Regions from separate parts of the Paenibacillus paludis genome, predicted to be linked through region 2. Evidence: riboswitches for the same ligand, from Rfam matches in the RefSeq annotation. Region 2 holds a riboswitch; each other region holds the start of a gene.

Region 1 (4,609 bases), on a different contig from region 2:
GGACGATCGATATTGACAGGATCCTAAGAATGCTGCGCCCATACCATGGAAGGGTAGTGGTTAAGGAGTCAGGGATGCACGCCATCGAGGATTACTTAATGTCGCGCTATCAAATGTACTGGCAGGTATATTTTCACCCGGTCACACGCAGTTCCGAAATCATTTTGCGGCAAATTTTCCGCAGAGCCAAAGAGCTGTACCAGAGCGGTTATGAATTCCGGTTCATGATTGATCCTTTAGGTGATTTGTTCCGCGGAGAGGTTACGGTGGAACAATATCTGCTGCTGGACGAAGCTATGATCCAGACCGCCTTCATGCAGTGGACTTTGGAGAAGGATGAATTGTTAAGCGACTTGTGCAGCCGGTTTATTCATCGTAAACTGTATAAATATGTAGAGATGGAGAACCTTGATTCCGAGACGATTGACGAAATACGCCGCAGCTTTGCCGTGGCAGGGCTAGATGCCGATTATGATCTGGAAATTGATTTTCCGACAGATTTGCCCTATGATGTGTTTCGTCCGGGACAAGGCTTTGACAGCAAGCAAATTCTGCTGCTTGACCGCCATGACAAACTGAGGGAGATCTCTGAAGTTTCAGATATCGTACGCTCCATCAGCGGAATTCACCGCGGCCGTTATCACCTGTATTTTCCACAGGATAAGCTGCAGAAAGCCCTTCCATTGCTGCCTTCTTCTATTGCAGAAATCTTTGCAAAGTAATCCAAAAATACTTGGAATTCATCATAGAAATTATGACAGAAAAGGGGATGTAACATGCAATTGTTCGACACGCACACCCATCTGGATGCTCCACAATTCGACGAGGACCGCGAAAAGGTAATCGCCAATGCGCTCGAGGCAGGAGTTACCAAAATGATTAATATTGGCTTTAACAGGGAAACAATCCCAACAACCATGAAGCTTGCTGAAACCTATGATTATATCTATGCAGCCGTCGGCTGGCATCCGCAGGATGCCATAGACATGAGGGACGGGGATCTCGAGTGGATTGCCTCACTGTGCAGTCATAAAAAAGTAGTTGCCATCGGAGAAATTGGGTTGGATTACTACTGGGATACCTCTCCTAAAGAGGTACAGCATGAAGTGTTCCGCAAACAAATCGGACTGGCCCGTGAACTGAAAATGCCGATTTGCATTCATAACCGTGATGCTCATGAAGATGTGGTGCGGATTCTTCGTGAAGAGAAGGCTGATGAAATAGGCGGAGTGATGCACTCCTTCTCCGGCAGCTGGGAAATAGCCAAAATGTGCCTGGATTTAGGCTTTCACCTATCCTTCGGCGGCCCGATTACATTCAAGAACGCCAGAGTGCCAAAAGAGGTGCTGGCCCAGACTCCGCTGGACCGATTGCTGATTGAAACGGACTCGCCTTATTTGACACCGCACCCTTTCCGGGGCAAGCGAAATGAGAGCGCACATGTGAGATTAGTAGCAGAGGCTGCCGCGGAAATAAAAGGGATTGATTTACAGGAATTGGCGGAAATTACGTATGCGAACGCACTGGAACGATTTGGGATTGTCTGAAATCGGGAGTAAAAGCGGTGAAAAATGAAGTATAGCCGATATATTAAACTTTTTTAATTTAAAAACGGCTGAATATTACAATATTTTAATCATTTTTTTGCGTAAACGTGGTTGAATCGTCCTTTACAACATGCATCAAAACAGGATATCATCTTTTCAGTGCAGTGAGCTGTTGTTACTGTGACAGTCACTGAATCATGGATCGTCTCGCTGAGTCTCCGTATGGAGAACGGGGGAACCAATAATGCCTGCCGCATGTCCGTACATAGAGTACAACACAGAAATGCCGCAGAATTTATTTGATTTCTTCACGTGGTCTTTGGGGTGAATTTGAGGGCAACCGCCGTGAGCGGGTGACCTAAGATAGGGCGTCTCTCTTATGCCCGAACCCGACAGCTAACCCCGTAAGCGCAAGTAAGAGAGGAAACCTCGTGCATAAACATTCCCGCGTATTCTGACATCCGGAGAAGCCACGAAAGAGTCCTCTGTGAACTCTTTTTTGGGCTTTTTTTGTTTTGAATAATGCGAATGTTCCCAGCATACTGTTATATAACAGGTATCTGGAGTAATTATGCCGGGCAGGCGATCCATGAGCAGGAAACGCTGAAGCAATGCGGGCGTATCCTGTTGCAATCTCAAACCTAGTTTCGTCAGCAATCATACAGTCACCTTGATATACAACTTGACGACGGGGCTATGTAAGGAGGATGGAGAGAGTGGGCGTATTCCAACCAGAAGTATCCCATGATTCGCAATCATCCAGCAGGTCTTTCGCATTACGGTGGAAGCAAGTGAATCCTCGCTTACTTTCGCTTGCAGGTGCGGTATCAATCGTTATCGCGCTGCTCATTCTGCTGTACGTACACGGTCAGAGCAAGAAAGAGATATTTTTAGTAATAGACGGGAAAGCACAGACGCTGGAAACGCGCGAAGCGCTGCTCAGTGATGTGCTGGCTAAGGAACAAATTTCGCTGCAGCCGCATGATGAATTATCTATTGGCCTTAGTGATGAGATACAGGACGGCGACCGTGTCGTGATCAATCGTGCGCAGAAGTTTAGTCTCACTGCGGATGGAGCAACAAAAACGCTGTACACCACCGAAGACACTATCGGTGACGCCATTAGCAAACTGGGTTTAAGCCTGGAGAGCAGTGACAAGATATACCCTTCGCTTGACACCACAGTATCGGCCGGCATGGAAATTAAAATTGTCCGCATCAACAAGCAGATTGTGGAGCGGAAGCAAAATTTGCCATTCCAGGTCATTAAGACCTCAGATCCTTCCCTGACCAAGGGGACCGTAAAAGTGGCACAGTTAGGCGCACCAGGCGTCATGGTCCAGCATATCGAGAAGGTCTACCAAGATGGAGAACTGGTCTCTATGCGCATGATTGGCAAGGAAGTACAGACGGTTACCAAACATAAAATTGTTTATGTTGGTACGAAGCCCCTGCCAAAGCCCGTTGTAGCTGCTGTGACAACTTCCAAAAAAAGTACGGCATCCAAAACAACCAAAGTTTCCGCAAAAAGCAGTAACGTCGTGCACAAGGCAGGCGTAGATTTCCAATACAAAAAGATGATCAAAAATGTGTCGATGACAGCCTATTCTTCAGAAGAACCAGGCATTGGGACCCGCACGGCTTCTGGAACACGTGTAACAGAAGGCCGGACAATAGCTGTGGACCCGAATGTAATTCCTATCGGCTGGTGGGTGTACATTGAGGGATTAGGGTTTCGCCGAGCAGAGGATACCGGCGGTGCCATCAAAGGCAACAAGTTGGATGTTTATTACGATTCACTGAGCCATGCCCGTAATTTCGGCCGCAAGTCCCGGACTATTTATGTGATCGGTCCAGTGAAGCCGGAGCTGAATTAACGGGGTCCGCTTTTGCAAATTAATGGTTTATAAGCTATAGTGAGTGTAGCACTGACAGAACGGGCTACCGCTCATCACTTATACATTCTTTAGCCAAAAAGAAGGGGAGCGAATCCTCTTCTTTTTGTGTTTTACAGGAAGGAGCAACGTGTATGATTAAGGAATTAATTGTGGTGGAAGGCAAGAGTGATACGGTTGCCGTCAAGCGGGCGGTGGAGGCCGATACGATAGAGACTGGCGGTTCAGCGGTAGACCGCAAGGTTATCGCCAAGATAGCGCTGGCAATGGAACGCAGAGGCGTGATCATCCTTACGGATCCCGATCATGCCGGCGAACGCATCCGCAAGATTGTTTCCTCCAAGGTGCCAGGCTGCAAGCATGCATTCATCCCGGAGAAGGATGCTACACGCAAAGGGGATATCGGTGTTGAGAATGCATCACCGGAAGCGATCCGTCATGCGCTGCAGCATGTACATACCTCCTTTGAAGGAGCCCCTGCCCTAATTGGGCTGGAGGATCTTATGGCGGCGGGCATGCTGGTGCATTCGCGAGCGGCTGAGCGCAGGATGGCGCTGGGCAACCTGCTTGGCATCGGGTATTGTAACGGCAAACAGCTATACAAGCGGCTGGCTATGTTTGGCATCACGCGGGAAGAATTCTCCGGAGCTCTCGCACAAATTGATCAGGGAGGCATTACTTCATGAGTGGCAATAACAAGATCTCATCGCCAGTACGGACCAAAGAAATTATTCAGCGCTACGGTTTTTCGTTCAAAAAAAGTCTGGGACAGAACTTTCTGATCGACCAGAATATCCTTGATAAAATAGTGGACGCAGCAGAATTAACTGACTCTGCGGGCGCCCTGGAGATTGGCCCGGGTATCGGAGCGCTTACTGAACGGCTGGCCATGGCTGCGGGTGCGGTGACTGCTGTAGAGATCGACCGCAGACTGATTCCGATTCTGCGGGATGTATTGTCTCCGTACCCGCATGTCAAAATCCGCAATGATGATGTGCTGAAGGTAAACCTGCAGGAACTGTTCACAGAGGATTTTGCAACCGTCGACAAAGTAAGTGTGGTTGCCAACCTGCCGTATTATGTGACAACCCCCATACTGATGAAACTGCTGGAGGAGAAACTTCCGCTGGATAATATCGTGGTAATGATCCAGAAGGAGGTTGCTGA
Region 2 (4,609 bases):
TGTGAAACATGGAAGAGATTACAGCGAGATTCTTAGTGATTTGACAGAAGCAGTCGGACGTATTTCTGATGGGTATGTGTTTTTTGAGATGGAGCCGGATGAATGGCAGGAACTGCCGCAGGAATCCAAGCTGGAGGTATGGGAAGCGCTCGCAGAGGATCTGTTCTATGCGCTGGGCAACGAGCCTGTTATCCAGGTAGGCAGTGGTGTGGTTATCTATGACAAGGAGACGCACCGTATCAATATTTTGCTGGGTGAAGAGGATTTGGCCTCGGTTGTACTCGTTTAGAGCAGCAGAACAGCAGAGTAACGGGAGGACGGTTTGCCCCCTGTCTGCGGCCCGTGGTAAAATTGTAGATGCCGAGTACTATTTGCCGGGATCTTAGAATACATTAAACCGAAAAAAAGCCTTCATCCTGGTGCATCCCTTGGACTTTACCGAAGCTGAGGGATGTTTTGTTTAAAGGATATGGGGAGCTGGGCTGTACGGACTTTATGGCTAACTTAGTAAGGGAGGAAACAAATTGCATTTTACGGAGGAAGAGCTGCGTGAGCAGGTAAGTAAGCTGGAGGGCTGGAAGCTGGAGCCGAATATGATGGTGCGCAAATATATGTTTAATGAATATATGAAGGGTATCGCCTTTGTGGATGAGGTGGCCGCGATCTCGGAAGCCTTCGATCATCATCCGCATATTACAATTGATTACAAAACGGTAATTCTGCGCTTGTCCGCAAAAGAAGAGAGCGGGCTTGCCGCGCTAGAGTTCCGCCAGGCGCATGAATTTAACGAAGCTTTCGATAAAACGCGTTAGGCGCAGGAGAAACCGACCTATCATAGGAATGGATATAAAAATGCCCGTGCAAGGATGCTCTGAATATCCTTTGTACGGGCATTCTGTATTTTTAAGGTCAGGTTTATTTCTTCTCTGCAAGCCACATGGCAACATTCGCGATCTCTTCGGGAGCAAGCTTATCCTTGAAAGACGGCATTTGGCCGCGTCCCTTCGTAACAATGGTGTAGATTTCTTCTGCGTTATGCTGGCCGCCTTCCTGCTGCAGACTAGGGCCTAGACCGCCCTGTAGCTGATCACCGTGGCAGGTAATGCAGCTTGCCTGTACAATCGCTTCGGCGCTTGCGGCATCCAGTGTGACTTGCGGCATCGTCGGGTTATTTTCTTCGGCGACCTCTGCTTTGCCGGGTAATGTGAACAAGAGCACTACCGCAAAGGCACAGGCTGCGAAAAACAAACCGCCCATGATCCATTTCTGCATCTTCATCCGTCCCCTCCATGTAAGCTGCTTCCTACATTATATAGGATGGTGAAGCGTTATCATAGCATTTGTGTCAAAAAAGTGGACGATTTCAACACTAAAATTTTCAATTTAATGGAACGTTATGTTGTTTATCATAGACCATGCAATAAAATGGCTTATTTCCGGTTGGAGTAAGGCGTTCATAAGTATCCGTGATCGTGAAGCCGCATTTTTGGTATGTTCGGATCGCCCGCTGGTTCCAGGTCAATACTTCCAAATCAATTTCCCGCTCGGGATAACGCTTCAGCGCGGCCTGAACGATGGCTTCCATGAAAATGTGGCCAAGACCGTGTCCGCAAAGTTCGGGGCGCATTCCAATACCCAGCCTGACGACACCCTCCATCGGAAACAACTGCGCAAAGCCGCAAAGGATGCCTTGCTCGTTGACCACGGAAACATACTGGTCTCTGCGTAGCTCTGGATCGCCAAATTCAATGCCAAGCGCCTCCATTTGGGACCAAGGCATCCATTCGTAAATATTATAAGGCGCTTTGTAATTCCATGCGGCGATATTTTCGGCATGGCTGATCTCCATGGGAACTACATGGAATGTAACGGGGGAGCTAATCATAAGGCCACCGGCCTCCTTTCATGGGGAGCAACAGCACTAGCTATACCTAATTATATCCATAACTGGCCTGATTCGACTCAGAAATTTTCTGAAAGGCGGAAACTTGACAAAGTGGTAAAAATATTTTATAAAATGGAGGAAATTTGGGGGAGATTTATGTTTGGCGGATATTGAGAGGGGTAAGTAATTTTATAGACAAAAAAAAACAGGCCCCCTCCAGATTTCGGCAAAAATCATGGAAGAGTACCCGTTTTACGACAACTTATTGTACGTCATCATTGTCTTGGGAATCAGAAGTAACGGATTGGTAAGCATCTGTACTCATGATCCGTTTGGCGCCAACGTAGCGGTTGACGTAGTAGCTGTCACTCATCGTGCTGATGGTTACACCACGGGAGGATGAAGCATGTGCGAATTTGCCTTCACCGACATAAATGCCGACGTGGGATACACCTTTACCGCTTGTATTATAAAATACAAGATCTCCCGCTCTCAGATCATCCCGGGAAATGGCAGTACCCATTTGGTATTGGGAACCGGATTGGTGTGGCAAATTGATACCGATCTTATCAAAAACGTACATTGTAAATCCGGAGCAATCAAAGCCGTTGGTCGATACACCGCCGGATACGTATTTACTTCCGATGGTCTTGTCGATGACTTTATCCATTTTGGAATCCGCGAAAGCGCTTCCTGCTCCGATGGTAAGCATAATGGAAAAGCTAAGTACTGCTGCTGCTAACTTCTTCTTCAAAAGTGAATACCCCTTCCAAATGCCTACGAGGTTAGCTTAAGGGTTCGGTTGAAGGTCCCCTATGACCCCTCTGTGAATAGGAGGTCAATTCACCCAAAATCGGTTCCCCCGTTTCCCTAATGGTTAGGGAACTCGGCATGACTGTTGATTAGGATTAGCTTGTTAACCAATACATGACAAAACCTTTGTAAAACCCGATTCAATAATTACAAAAATGTTACTAAAAACTCACTGCGATAATTGTAACAAAGACTTCGCCAGTTGGCAATCACTTAAAACATATTAATGCATAATATTTACGCTTTTTAAGAGTTATCTTTGCTAAAAAGGTCTTATATTTACGCGCTGAGTAAGCTTTAACTTAGATTTGTTGGGATTTTTAGTAAAAAGGTGTTTCACAGACCTCAAATACGTGTAAAAGGTAGAATAAGGAAGACAAAAAGGAAAAACCCGGAAATGATTACGGCAATAATCAGTTTCCGGATCTCTATAAGTTACAATTATTTATTGGAGGATGAAATTCCTGAGGGATGTCAATCGTAAGCGATAGCTTTGTAAGCTGTTGTGCTCATTACTCGTTTGGCTCCAACGTAGCGGTTGGCCCAGTAGGATTGACTCATTGAACTGATAGTTACACCACGGGATGAAGAGGATTGGGCGAATTTTCCGTTGCCGACATAAATGCCGACATGGGAGACTCCATTGCCAAGGGTATTGAAGAATACCAGGTCGCCGGAACGGAGGTTATTCCGTGATACGGCGGTTCCAACGCTGAATTGTGCTTTGGAAGTGCGGGGCAAGGTAAGGCCAACATTCTTAAATACATATTTGGTGAATCCAGAACAATCAAAGCCGGCAGTGCTTATGCCTCCGGTTTTATACGTCGTTCCCAGTGTTTTTGTAATAACCGTATCCATTCTGGAGTCGGCGAAAGCGCTCCCTGCTCCAAGCGTGAACACCATCACCAGCCCTAATGCTGCTGCGGTGCATTTCTTCTTAAAATTATGACTTTTCAAAAGATGTACTCCTTCCAAGGCCTGCGAGGTTAGCTTAAGGATTCGGTAGAAGGTTCCCCTATGACCCCTCTAAAGCGAGATCAATTCACCCAAAATATGGTTCCCCCACTTCCCGGTGCCGGGAATTTGGCGTTTTATGCACCGAAACAGTGACGTATCGACAAGGTTAAATGCTTAAAGGCACATTCATTTACTTCAAATTAGTTTCAAAAGATTACAAAGTTGTTACTACTGGTACAGGCATCATTGTACCAGAGGATTTACAGTTTTGCAAATACCCTAAATCACGTTGTAACCAAAAGAAGAGTCCCGCCCTTTATCTGGGGCAGTGACTCTTCTATTATGCCAAGGGACTGGCGTAATTATTGTGGAAATGTTTTGCTGCACCAAAGGTGATACTGCCCCGCTATGCTCCACATTTTGAACAGCGTTGAGGGAAGCGGTGAAAATTGCCGGAACAGCAGTGCGGGCAGGCCTGGACAGAAAAGTGCGGTCACTCCGGAGAGCAGCAGCAGAAGCAGGCCGCCGGCGCCGAACAGTGCAGATATACAGGTGGAAGGGAGGATTACCCTCAGGCCAACCAGCAAGGAAGAGAACATGCCTGTTCCTCCGGTGAAGCCAAACTGCATGTACAGCAGCAGAATGCGGATCAGGTAGAAGTACAGGAGCCAGGCCAGAACATAAGGAACCAGTCTCAGCAGCAGGGTATAATCGAGAATACCGCTGAGGAGAAGCCCGTACATTTTGGGGAGAAGCCAATACAGCGGTGCTGCGGCCAGAAGCCATTCCGCTAGACTGAACAGCAGTACGGGGAGTCCGTAAAGCTTCATTCCGGGAAAAAAGAACATTCCCCGCTCCCCTTTGCGCTCCTGGTGCAGCTCATGCAGCAGCCCTGCACGGATAAAGGGGGAGCATAGCAGCCGTAGCGCTGAGAGGGCCAGCAGCAGCCAGAGC
Region 3 (4,609 bases), on a different contig from region 2:
GCCCTCTTTCATTCGGAGCCAGATCATTAGGCGGGTTAAGACAACCGGAACGATGAAGATGATAAAACCTTGAAACAGCATCTTCCAGCCGGGCACAAGATCCCATAGCATCTTCCACATTCCATGCGTCCCCCTTTTTATTCGTAACCCTATTTTGACCGAAGCTGGAACATTCATACATCAAAAAAACAGCTGCATGCTCCTCTTGGGGAACGTGCAGCTGTTATGATGTGCGAAAACGATTCAAAGATAGGAGTTACAGCAGACCCGCTGCCCACATTCCGCCTTGGCGGATCATTTGGCGGAACGGCTCTACCGAGAAGGACGGCAAATGATGCCCCGGCATCAGATAAACTACACGGCCAAGTCCGAACTCATGGCACCAGGCTGCCTGACGCATGGCCCCTTCATGAAGGTACTCTGCCAGCACAGTCGTCTCAAAATAAGGATGCATTTCAAAGTAGTACGGCTCGTCCTCAATGACGAACTCGCTGATCCCCTGCATAATGGGATGCCCGGGTGCCGGTATTTTCATATGCAGAGAGGTGTATTCCGGATGATGGGTGAAATGCGCGCCCAGCATGGCGCCCAGCTCCTGATTCCGCTGCAGGGAGATTCCGTTATGTACAACGAGCAGACCTCCGCCCCCCGCTACATAAGACAGCAAAGCGGCACTTTGCTCCAGGGCTATTTTCTGATCGGAAAATTCGGTATAGGCGATAACCAGCTTCAATCCCTCAAGGTTGTCTTTGTTCAGGAGACTGTAATCTTCGGAAGCCTCCACCTGCAGATCAGGTGACAGAATGCGCTTAATCTCGTGATCCACACCGGCAAAAGGATGGTATTTCACCTCACTGTAGCTGCCAAGTGCAAGTGCTTTCCCTTCAGACATGTTCTTCCCGCCTCTCTTCCTGCTTCTCTTAGTGTATAGTTACCAGGGCCAGGCATTGCCGTCCAGGTCGAGATAAGCCGGCTCCTCACCCATATACTTCTTGTGCTCCTGCACGATATTCATAATCTTACGCGCCGACTCTTCAGGAGAAATAGGTGCCTCCAGAGCCTTCTCACCATTCATATAGGACTGCAGCCAGCCGGGGTGAAAGACCATAACCTGCCCGCCCATCACCTTCAAATGGTTGTGCATCAGGGAGGACTGCATATTAAGCGCTGCTTTGGACATACAGTATCCGTACATATTAATCCGTTTGTTCCGGCCAATGCTTCCGGCTTCTGAGGAGATATTAACAATCAATTTCTGCTTGCTCTGCATTAACAGGCCCATCAATTCATTACTGACCCTTAAAGAACCAAGCGTGTTTACATTATAAATGTGAGCCATGGCTTCATCGTCCATATCAACAAGCATCGTGGCATCATCGGCTCTATGAATAATACCGGCATTATTGATAATCATATCAACATGAGCGGTACTGCCCGAAATGCTGCGTGCCGCTTGCTTGACACTCTCACGGTCGCCGATATCCAGCGGGATCAGAGTTAATCGGTCCGGGTACTGCTTTTTCAGTGCGTCCAGCGATTCCGACTCCTTCATATACTGACCGGCAAATACGGAATATTTGTTCTCTAGAAGCCAGCTTGCCAGAAAAAAACCTAAACCTCGGTCAGCACCGGTAACAAAAGCAACCCTTTTCATGATTATGGACACACCCTTTACGATTCTTCAGGATACACGCGGCATCTCTCTCACATTAGCATGGCAGTCACGTTTTTTCAACGTCCTTCATGGGACTGTAATTCCGCTGAAAGAGGTGCTCTAACTTCCTTTTGATTTAATTTTGAACTATGTTACAATCGTAGTTACAAGTACTTATAGGAAGGTGAGATACCGATGTCTATCCAACAACTTCATACTCTGGAAGAACTGCAGCAATATGTTGCGCAACCAGGTAAAAAACTGCTTTTCAAGCATAGCACTACCTGCCCGATCAGCGCCAAGGCCAACGAGGAATTCACAGCCTATGCGCAAGGCTCCGAGACTCCAGCTGCCATTGTCCATGTGATTGAAGACCGTCCGTTGTCCAATCAGATTGCCGAAGATTTCGGGATCAAGCATGAATCTCCGCAGATCTTCCTGCTCGAAGACGGCGAAGTGCGCTGGAACACCTCCCATTGGAAAATCACCCGGGACGCCATCAAGGCAGCTGTGAGCCAATGAGCCAGCCGGTTATTGTCTATTCCACCACAGGATGCAGCGACTGTAATCAAGTGAAACAGTGGCTGACCGAGCAAGATGTTAGCTTCGAGGTGCGTGATGTTATGACAAGTACAGTGTATCAGGAAGAAGTCGAGAAGCTGGGCTTCATGGGTGTGCCTGTTACTGTGTACGAAGGCCGCGCAGTCAAAGGCTTCAACGTTTCCGAACTTAAGGAGCTTATTGGAGCAACTGCTGAATAATTCATAGCGTGAGGCATATAAATATTTATATTTTGAAAAAGGCATCTCCTTGGACCTCTGTCCAGGGGATGCCTTTTATTTGCCCTTTTATATGGCCTTATCCTGGATTCGTTGAGACATCCGCCAGAAAAGAGACATTTCCGCTGTGGGAATAGATGACGGAATCCGCTCCAAGTCCTTTATAGACCAGTCTGGGATTCATCGAAGTCGTAATTACGTATATTGGTTTTGTCGTCCAGGTCCGGCACATCTGGATATACCGGCAGCATAAGGTCACACTGCTCTCGAACAGAAATACTCTGCCTACCGGAAAAGAGGGTCGGAACCATGTATTCTGATGATGTGTATCCACCACAAGATTGACTTCGATTCCCAGCTCCTCCAGACGCCGCTTCTCCGCCGCATTGTTGGCGATTCCTGCGATCTTGTAGCCTCTGAACTTTAAGATTTTGATAAAATGCTCCCCCGCTTTAGTCGGAGCGTTAATGAGTACATATTCTTCCGAATTCGCCATATCTTCCTCTCCTCCGGCCTAGGACTTCCATTCATTTCTCGTACGAACACAGCAAAAAACCACAAAGGAATTCCCTCTGTGGTCCAATTAGCGGTCACATTGTGCTCATCCTCTCTAATACGCTTACGAGGTTAGCTGTCGGATTCGGGCAGTGAGAGTCGCCCTACCTGTATCCATGCGAGCATTCTCTCGCACTTTCACAGGATTCACCCCATAACCGGCTCCGACTCTCACATCGGCTGCCGATTGTTGGTTCCCCCGCTTTCCATAACGGAAATTAAGCGGACTGCGTATTCGATTGTGTAGTAAACAGAAGTAATCATACTCTGGCGGTCACGGCCTTGTAAACCGCCAAACCTGCCAAAATAATGCATTTAGTAAACCCAATCCAGATCAGGTAGCGCTTACTTAAGCCTCAATCTCATCATTCCTCTTATTTACTCGGCTTATCAACGATTTGCGGAAAAGCATTCAGCGTTGTGATTTTATTCACCCAATGTTGAGTAAATTGCCTTTTGTGCTCTGATCACCCTAAATCAAAAGTAGTCGTATGCACGAGATAAAAAGCCGAAAACCGTTGATAAACACCCTTTTAGCGCATCTTACCGTTTCCTTTGCCAGAATTCCCTGAAAATCGGCTCAGAAGAATGTTTTTTCCTTTTTACAAAGCTCATGCGAAAAGAGTATGATTCGGTTTGAATCCAATGCATGAAATGCGATATGAACGCTGAATTCCCGCAGTGCGGGAAACGGGGGAACCATCAGGCCCGCAGGGCCTTACCTGGAAGATAAGAATCTTTCTTGGGGTGAATCCGAAGGAGACTGTGGTCTCATTAGGTAGGGCGACTCTCACCGTCCGAATCCGACAGCTAACCCCGTAAGCGACTAGAGAGAACCTTGATCCGCCACGTTTTTGCGCCAGGTGTATTTAAGCCTGTACCAAAACCGCAGCAGAGGTCCTCCTCTGCTGCGGTTTTTTGTGCTGAGGCTGCAGCTTATAAATGGGTAGGAGGGAAAACGAAATGAACCAGCGCAGGCTGTTACGTATAGAAGTGTTTGTATTCGATGCCCCCTGGCCATTCCATCATGCCGCGGAGTCATCCGGCAAATGCCGGTATGGTGTGCTGAAGCTTACGTGCAAGGCTGGGTGCAGCTGGGGAGCGGGGATACTGTCTGCGGAAGGCGATCATTTTGACGTCATTAAATGGAGCAGCTTTCTGAGAAGTATACGCAATCACAGGCTGGAAGAAGCCATAGAAATTGTACAGCAGCTAGGTGCGCAGTGGGAGCCGGGTCAGCAAGAAATCGTGCAAACGGCCCTGCTGGATTTAAAAGCCAAGCTGCAAGGCAAGGTCGTCACGTCACATCTGCAAATGGTTCCCTATTCCCGTACAGCTGGGGCCGGCGGTACGCCCCCCTTCAGACGGATGTACTATAAACCTTCAAGTTCCCTGCTGCATAAAGGCAGCTGGCAGGAACCGGACATAGCCGAGCTAATGGACAGATCCATCGCTTATTTCTCCATCTTATAATTTCTTATTCAGAAAGGAACGTGAAGACATGCCAGACCCATTATCCCCGGAATGGACAGCTGCCAGCGGGTTTGCGGAATATGTCCAAAAGAACACCGGAAATATTTATGCACTCACCAGTCTGCTGCTGGGAGAGGGTGCCGTTGCT

Evidence for each region. A riboswitch is a leader RNA that binds a small molecule or an ion and turns the genes downstream of it on or off. The one in region 2 is predicted to bind cyclic di-AMP.
Region 1: another riboswitch for cyclic di-AMP. It lies ahead of ACAN56_RS33605 (resuscitation-promoting factor); the one in region 2 lies ahead of ACAN56_RS34300 (C40 family peptidase).
Region 3: another riboswitch for cyclic di-AMP. It lies ahead of ACAN56_RS25885 (hypothetical protein); the one in region 2 lies ahead of ACAN56_RS34300 (C40 family peptidase).

What each region holds. Positions count from the first base shown of each region.
Region 1 covers NZ_JBGJZP010000032.1:46,636-51,244, reverse strand. Annotated here, with positions in the region: gene ACAN56_RS33615 (HD domain-containing protein) at 1-722, shown strand, start outside; gene ACAN56_RS33610 (TatD family hydrolase) at 777-1,547, shown strand; cyclic di-AMP (ydaO/yuaA leader) riboswitch at 1,746-1,973, shown strand; gene ACAN56_RS33605 (resuscitation-promoting factor) at 2,264-3,424, shown strand; gene rnmV (ribonuclease M5) at 3,577-4,128, shown strand; gene rsmA (16S rRNA (adenine(1518)-N(6)/adenine(1519)-N(6))-dimethyltransferase RsmA) at 4,125-4,609, shown strand, end outside.
Region 2 covers NZ_JBGJZP010000035.1:16,279-20,887, forward strand. Annotated here, with positions in the region: gene ACAN56_RS34280 (hypothetical protein) at 1-289, shown strand, start outside; gene ACAN56_RS34285 (4a-hydroxytetrahydrobiopterin dehydratase) at 525-812, shown strand; gene ACAN56_RS34290 (c-type cytochrome) at 916-1,272, opposite strand; gene ACAN56_RS34295 (GNAT family N-acetyltransferase) at 1,379-1,885, opposite strand; gene ACAN56_RS34300 (C40 family peptidase) at 2,148-2,639, opposite strand; cyclic di-AMP (ydaO/yuaA leader) riboswitch at 2,645-2,787, opposite strand; gene ACAN56_RS34305 (C40 family peptidase) at 3,173-3,601, opposite strand; cyclic di-AMP (ydaO/yuaA leader) riboswitch at 3,659-3,797, opposite strand; gene ACAN56_RS34310 (hypothetical protein) at 4,018-4,609, opposite strand, start outside.
Region 3 covers NZ_JBGJZP010000017.1:36,254-40,862, reverse strand. Annotated here, with positions in the region: gene ACAN56_RS25910 (spore germination protein) at 1-120, opposite strand, end outside; gene ACAN56_RS25905 (ThuA domain-containing protein) at 257-892, opposite strand; gene ACAN56_RS25900 (SDR family NAD(P)-dependent oxidoreductase) at 932-1,654, opposite strand; gene ytxJ (bacillithiol system redox-active protein YtxJ) at 1,850-2,176, shown strand; gene ACAN56_RS25890 (glutaredoxin family protein) at 2,173-2,415, shown strand; gene ACAN56_RS25885 (hypothetical protein) at 2,513-2,929, opposite strand; cyclic di-AMP (ydaO/yuaA leader) riboswitch at 3,035-3,223, opposite strand; cyclic di-AMP (ydaO/yuaA leader) riboswitch at 3,645-3,827, shown strand; gene ACAN56_RS25880 (hypothetical protein) at 3,952-4,461, shown strand; gene ACAN56_RS25875 (hypothetical protein) at 4,490-4,609, shown strand, end outside.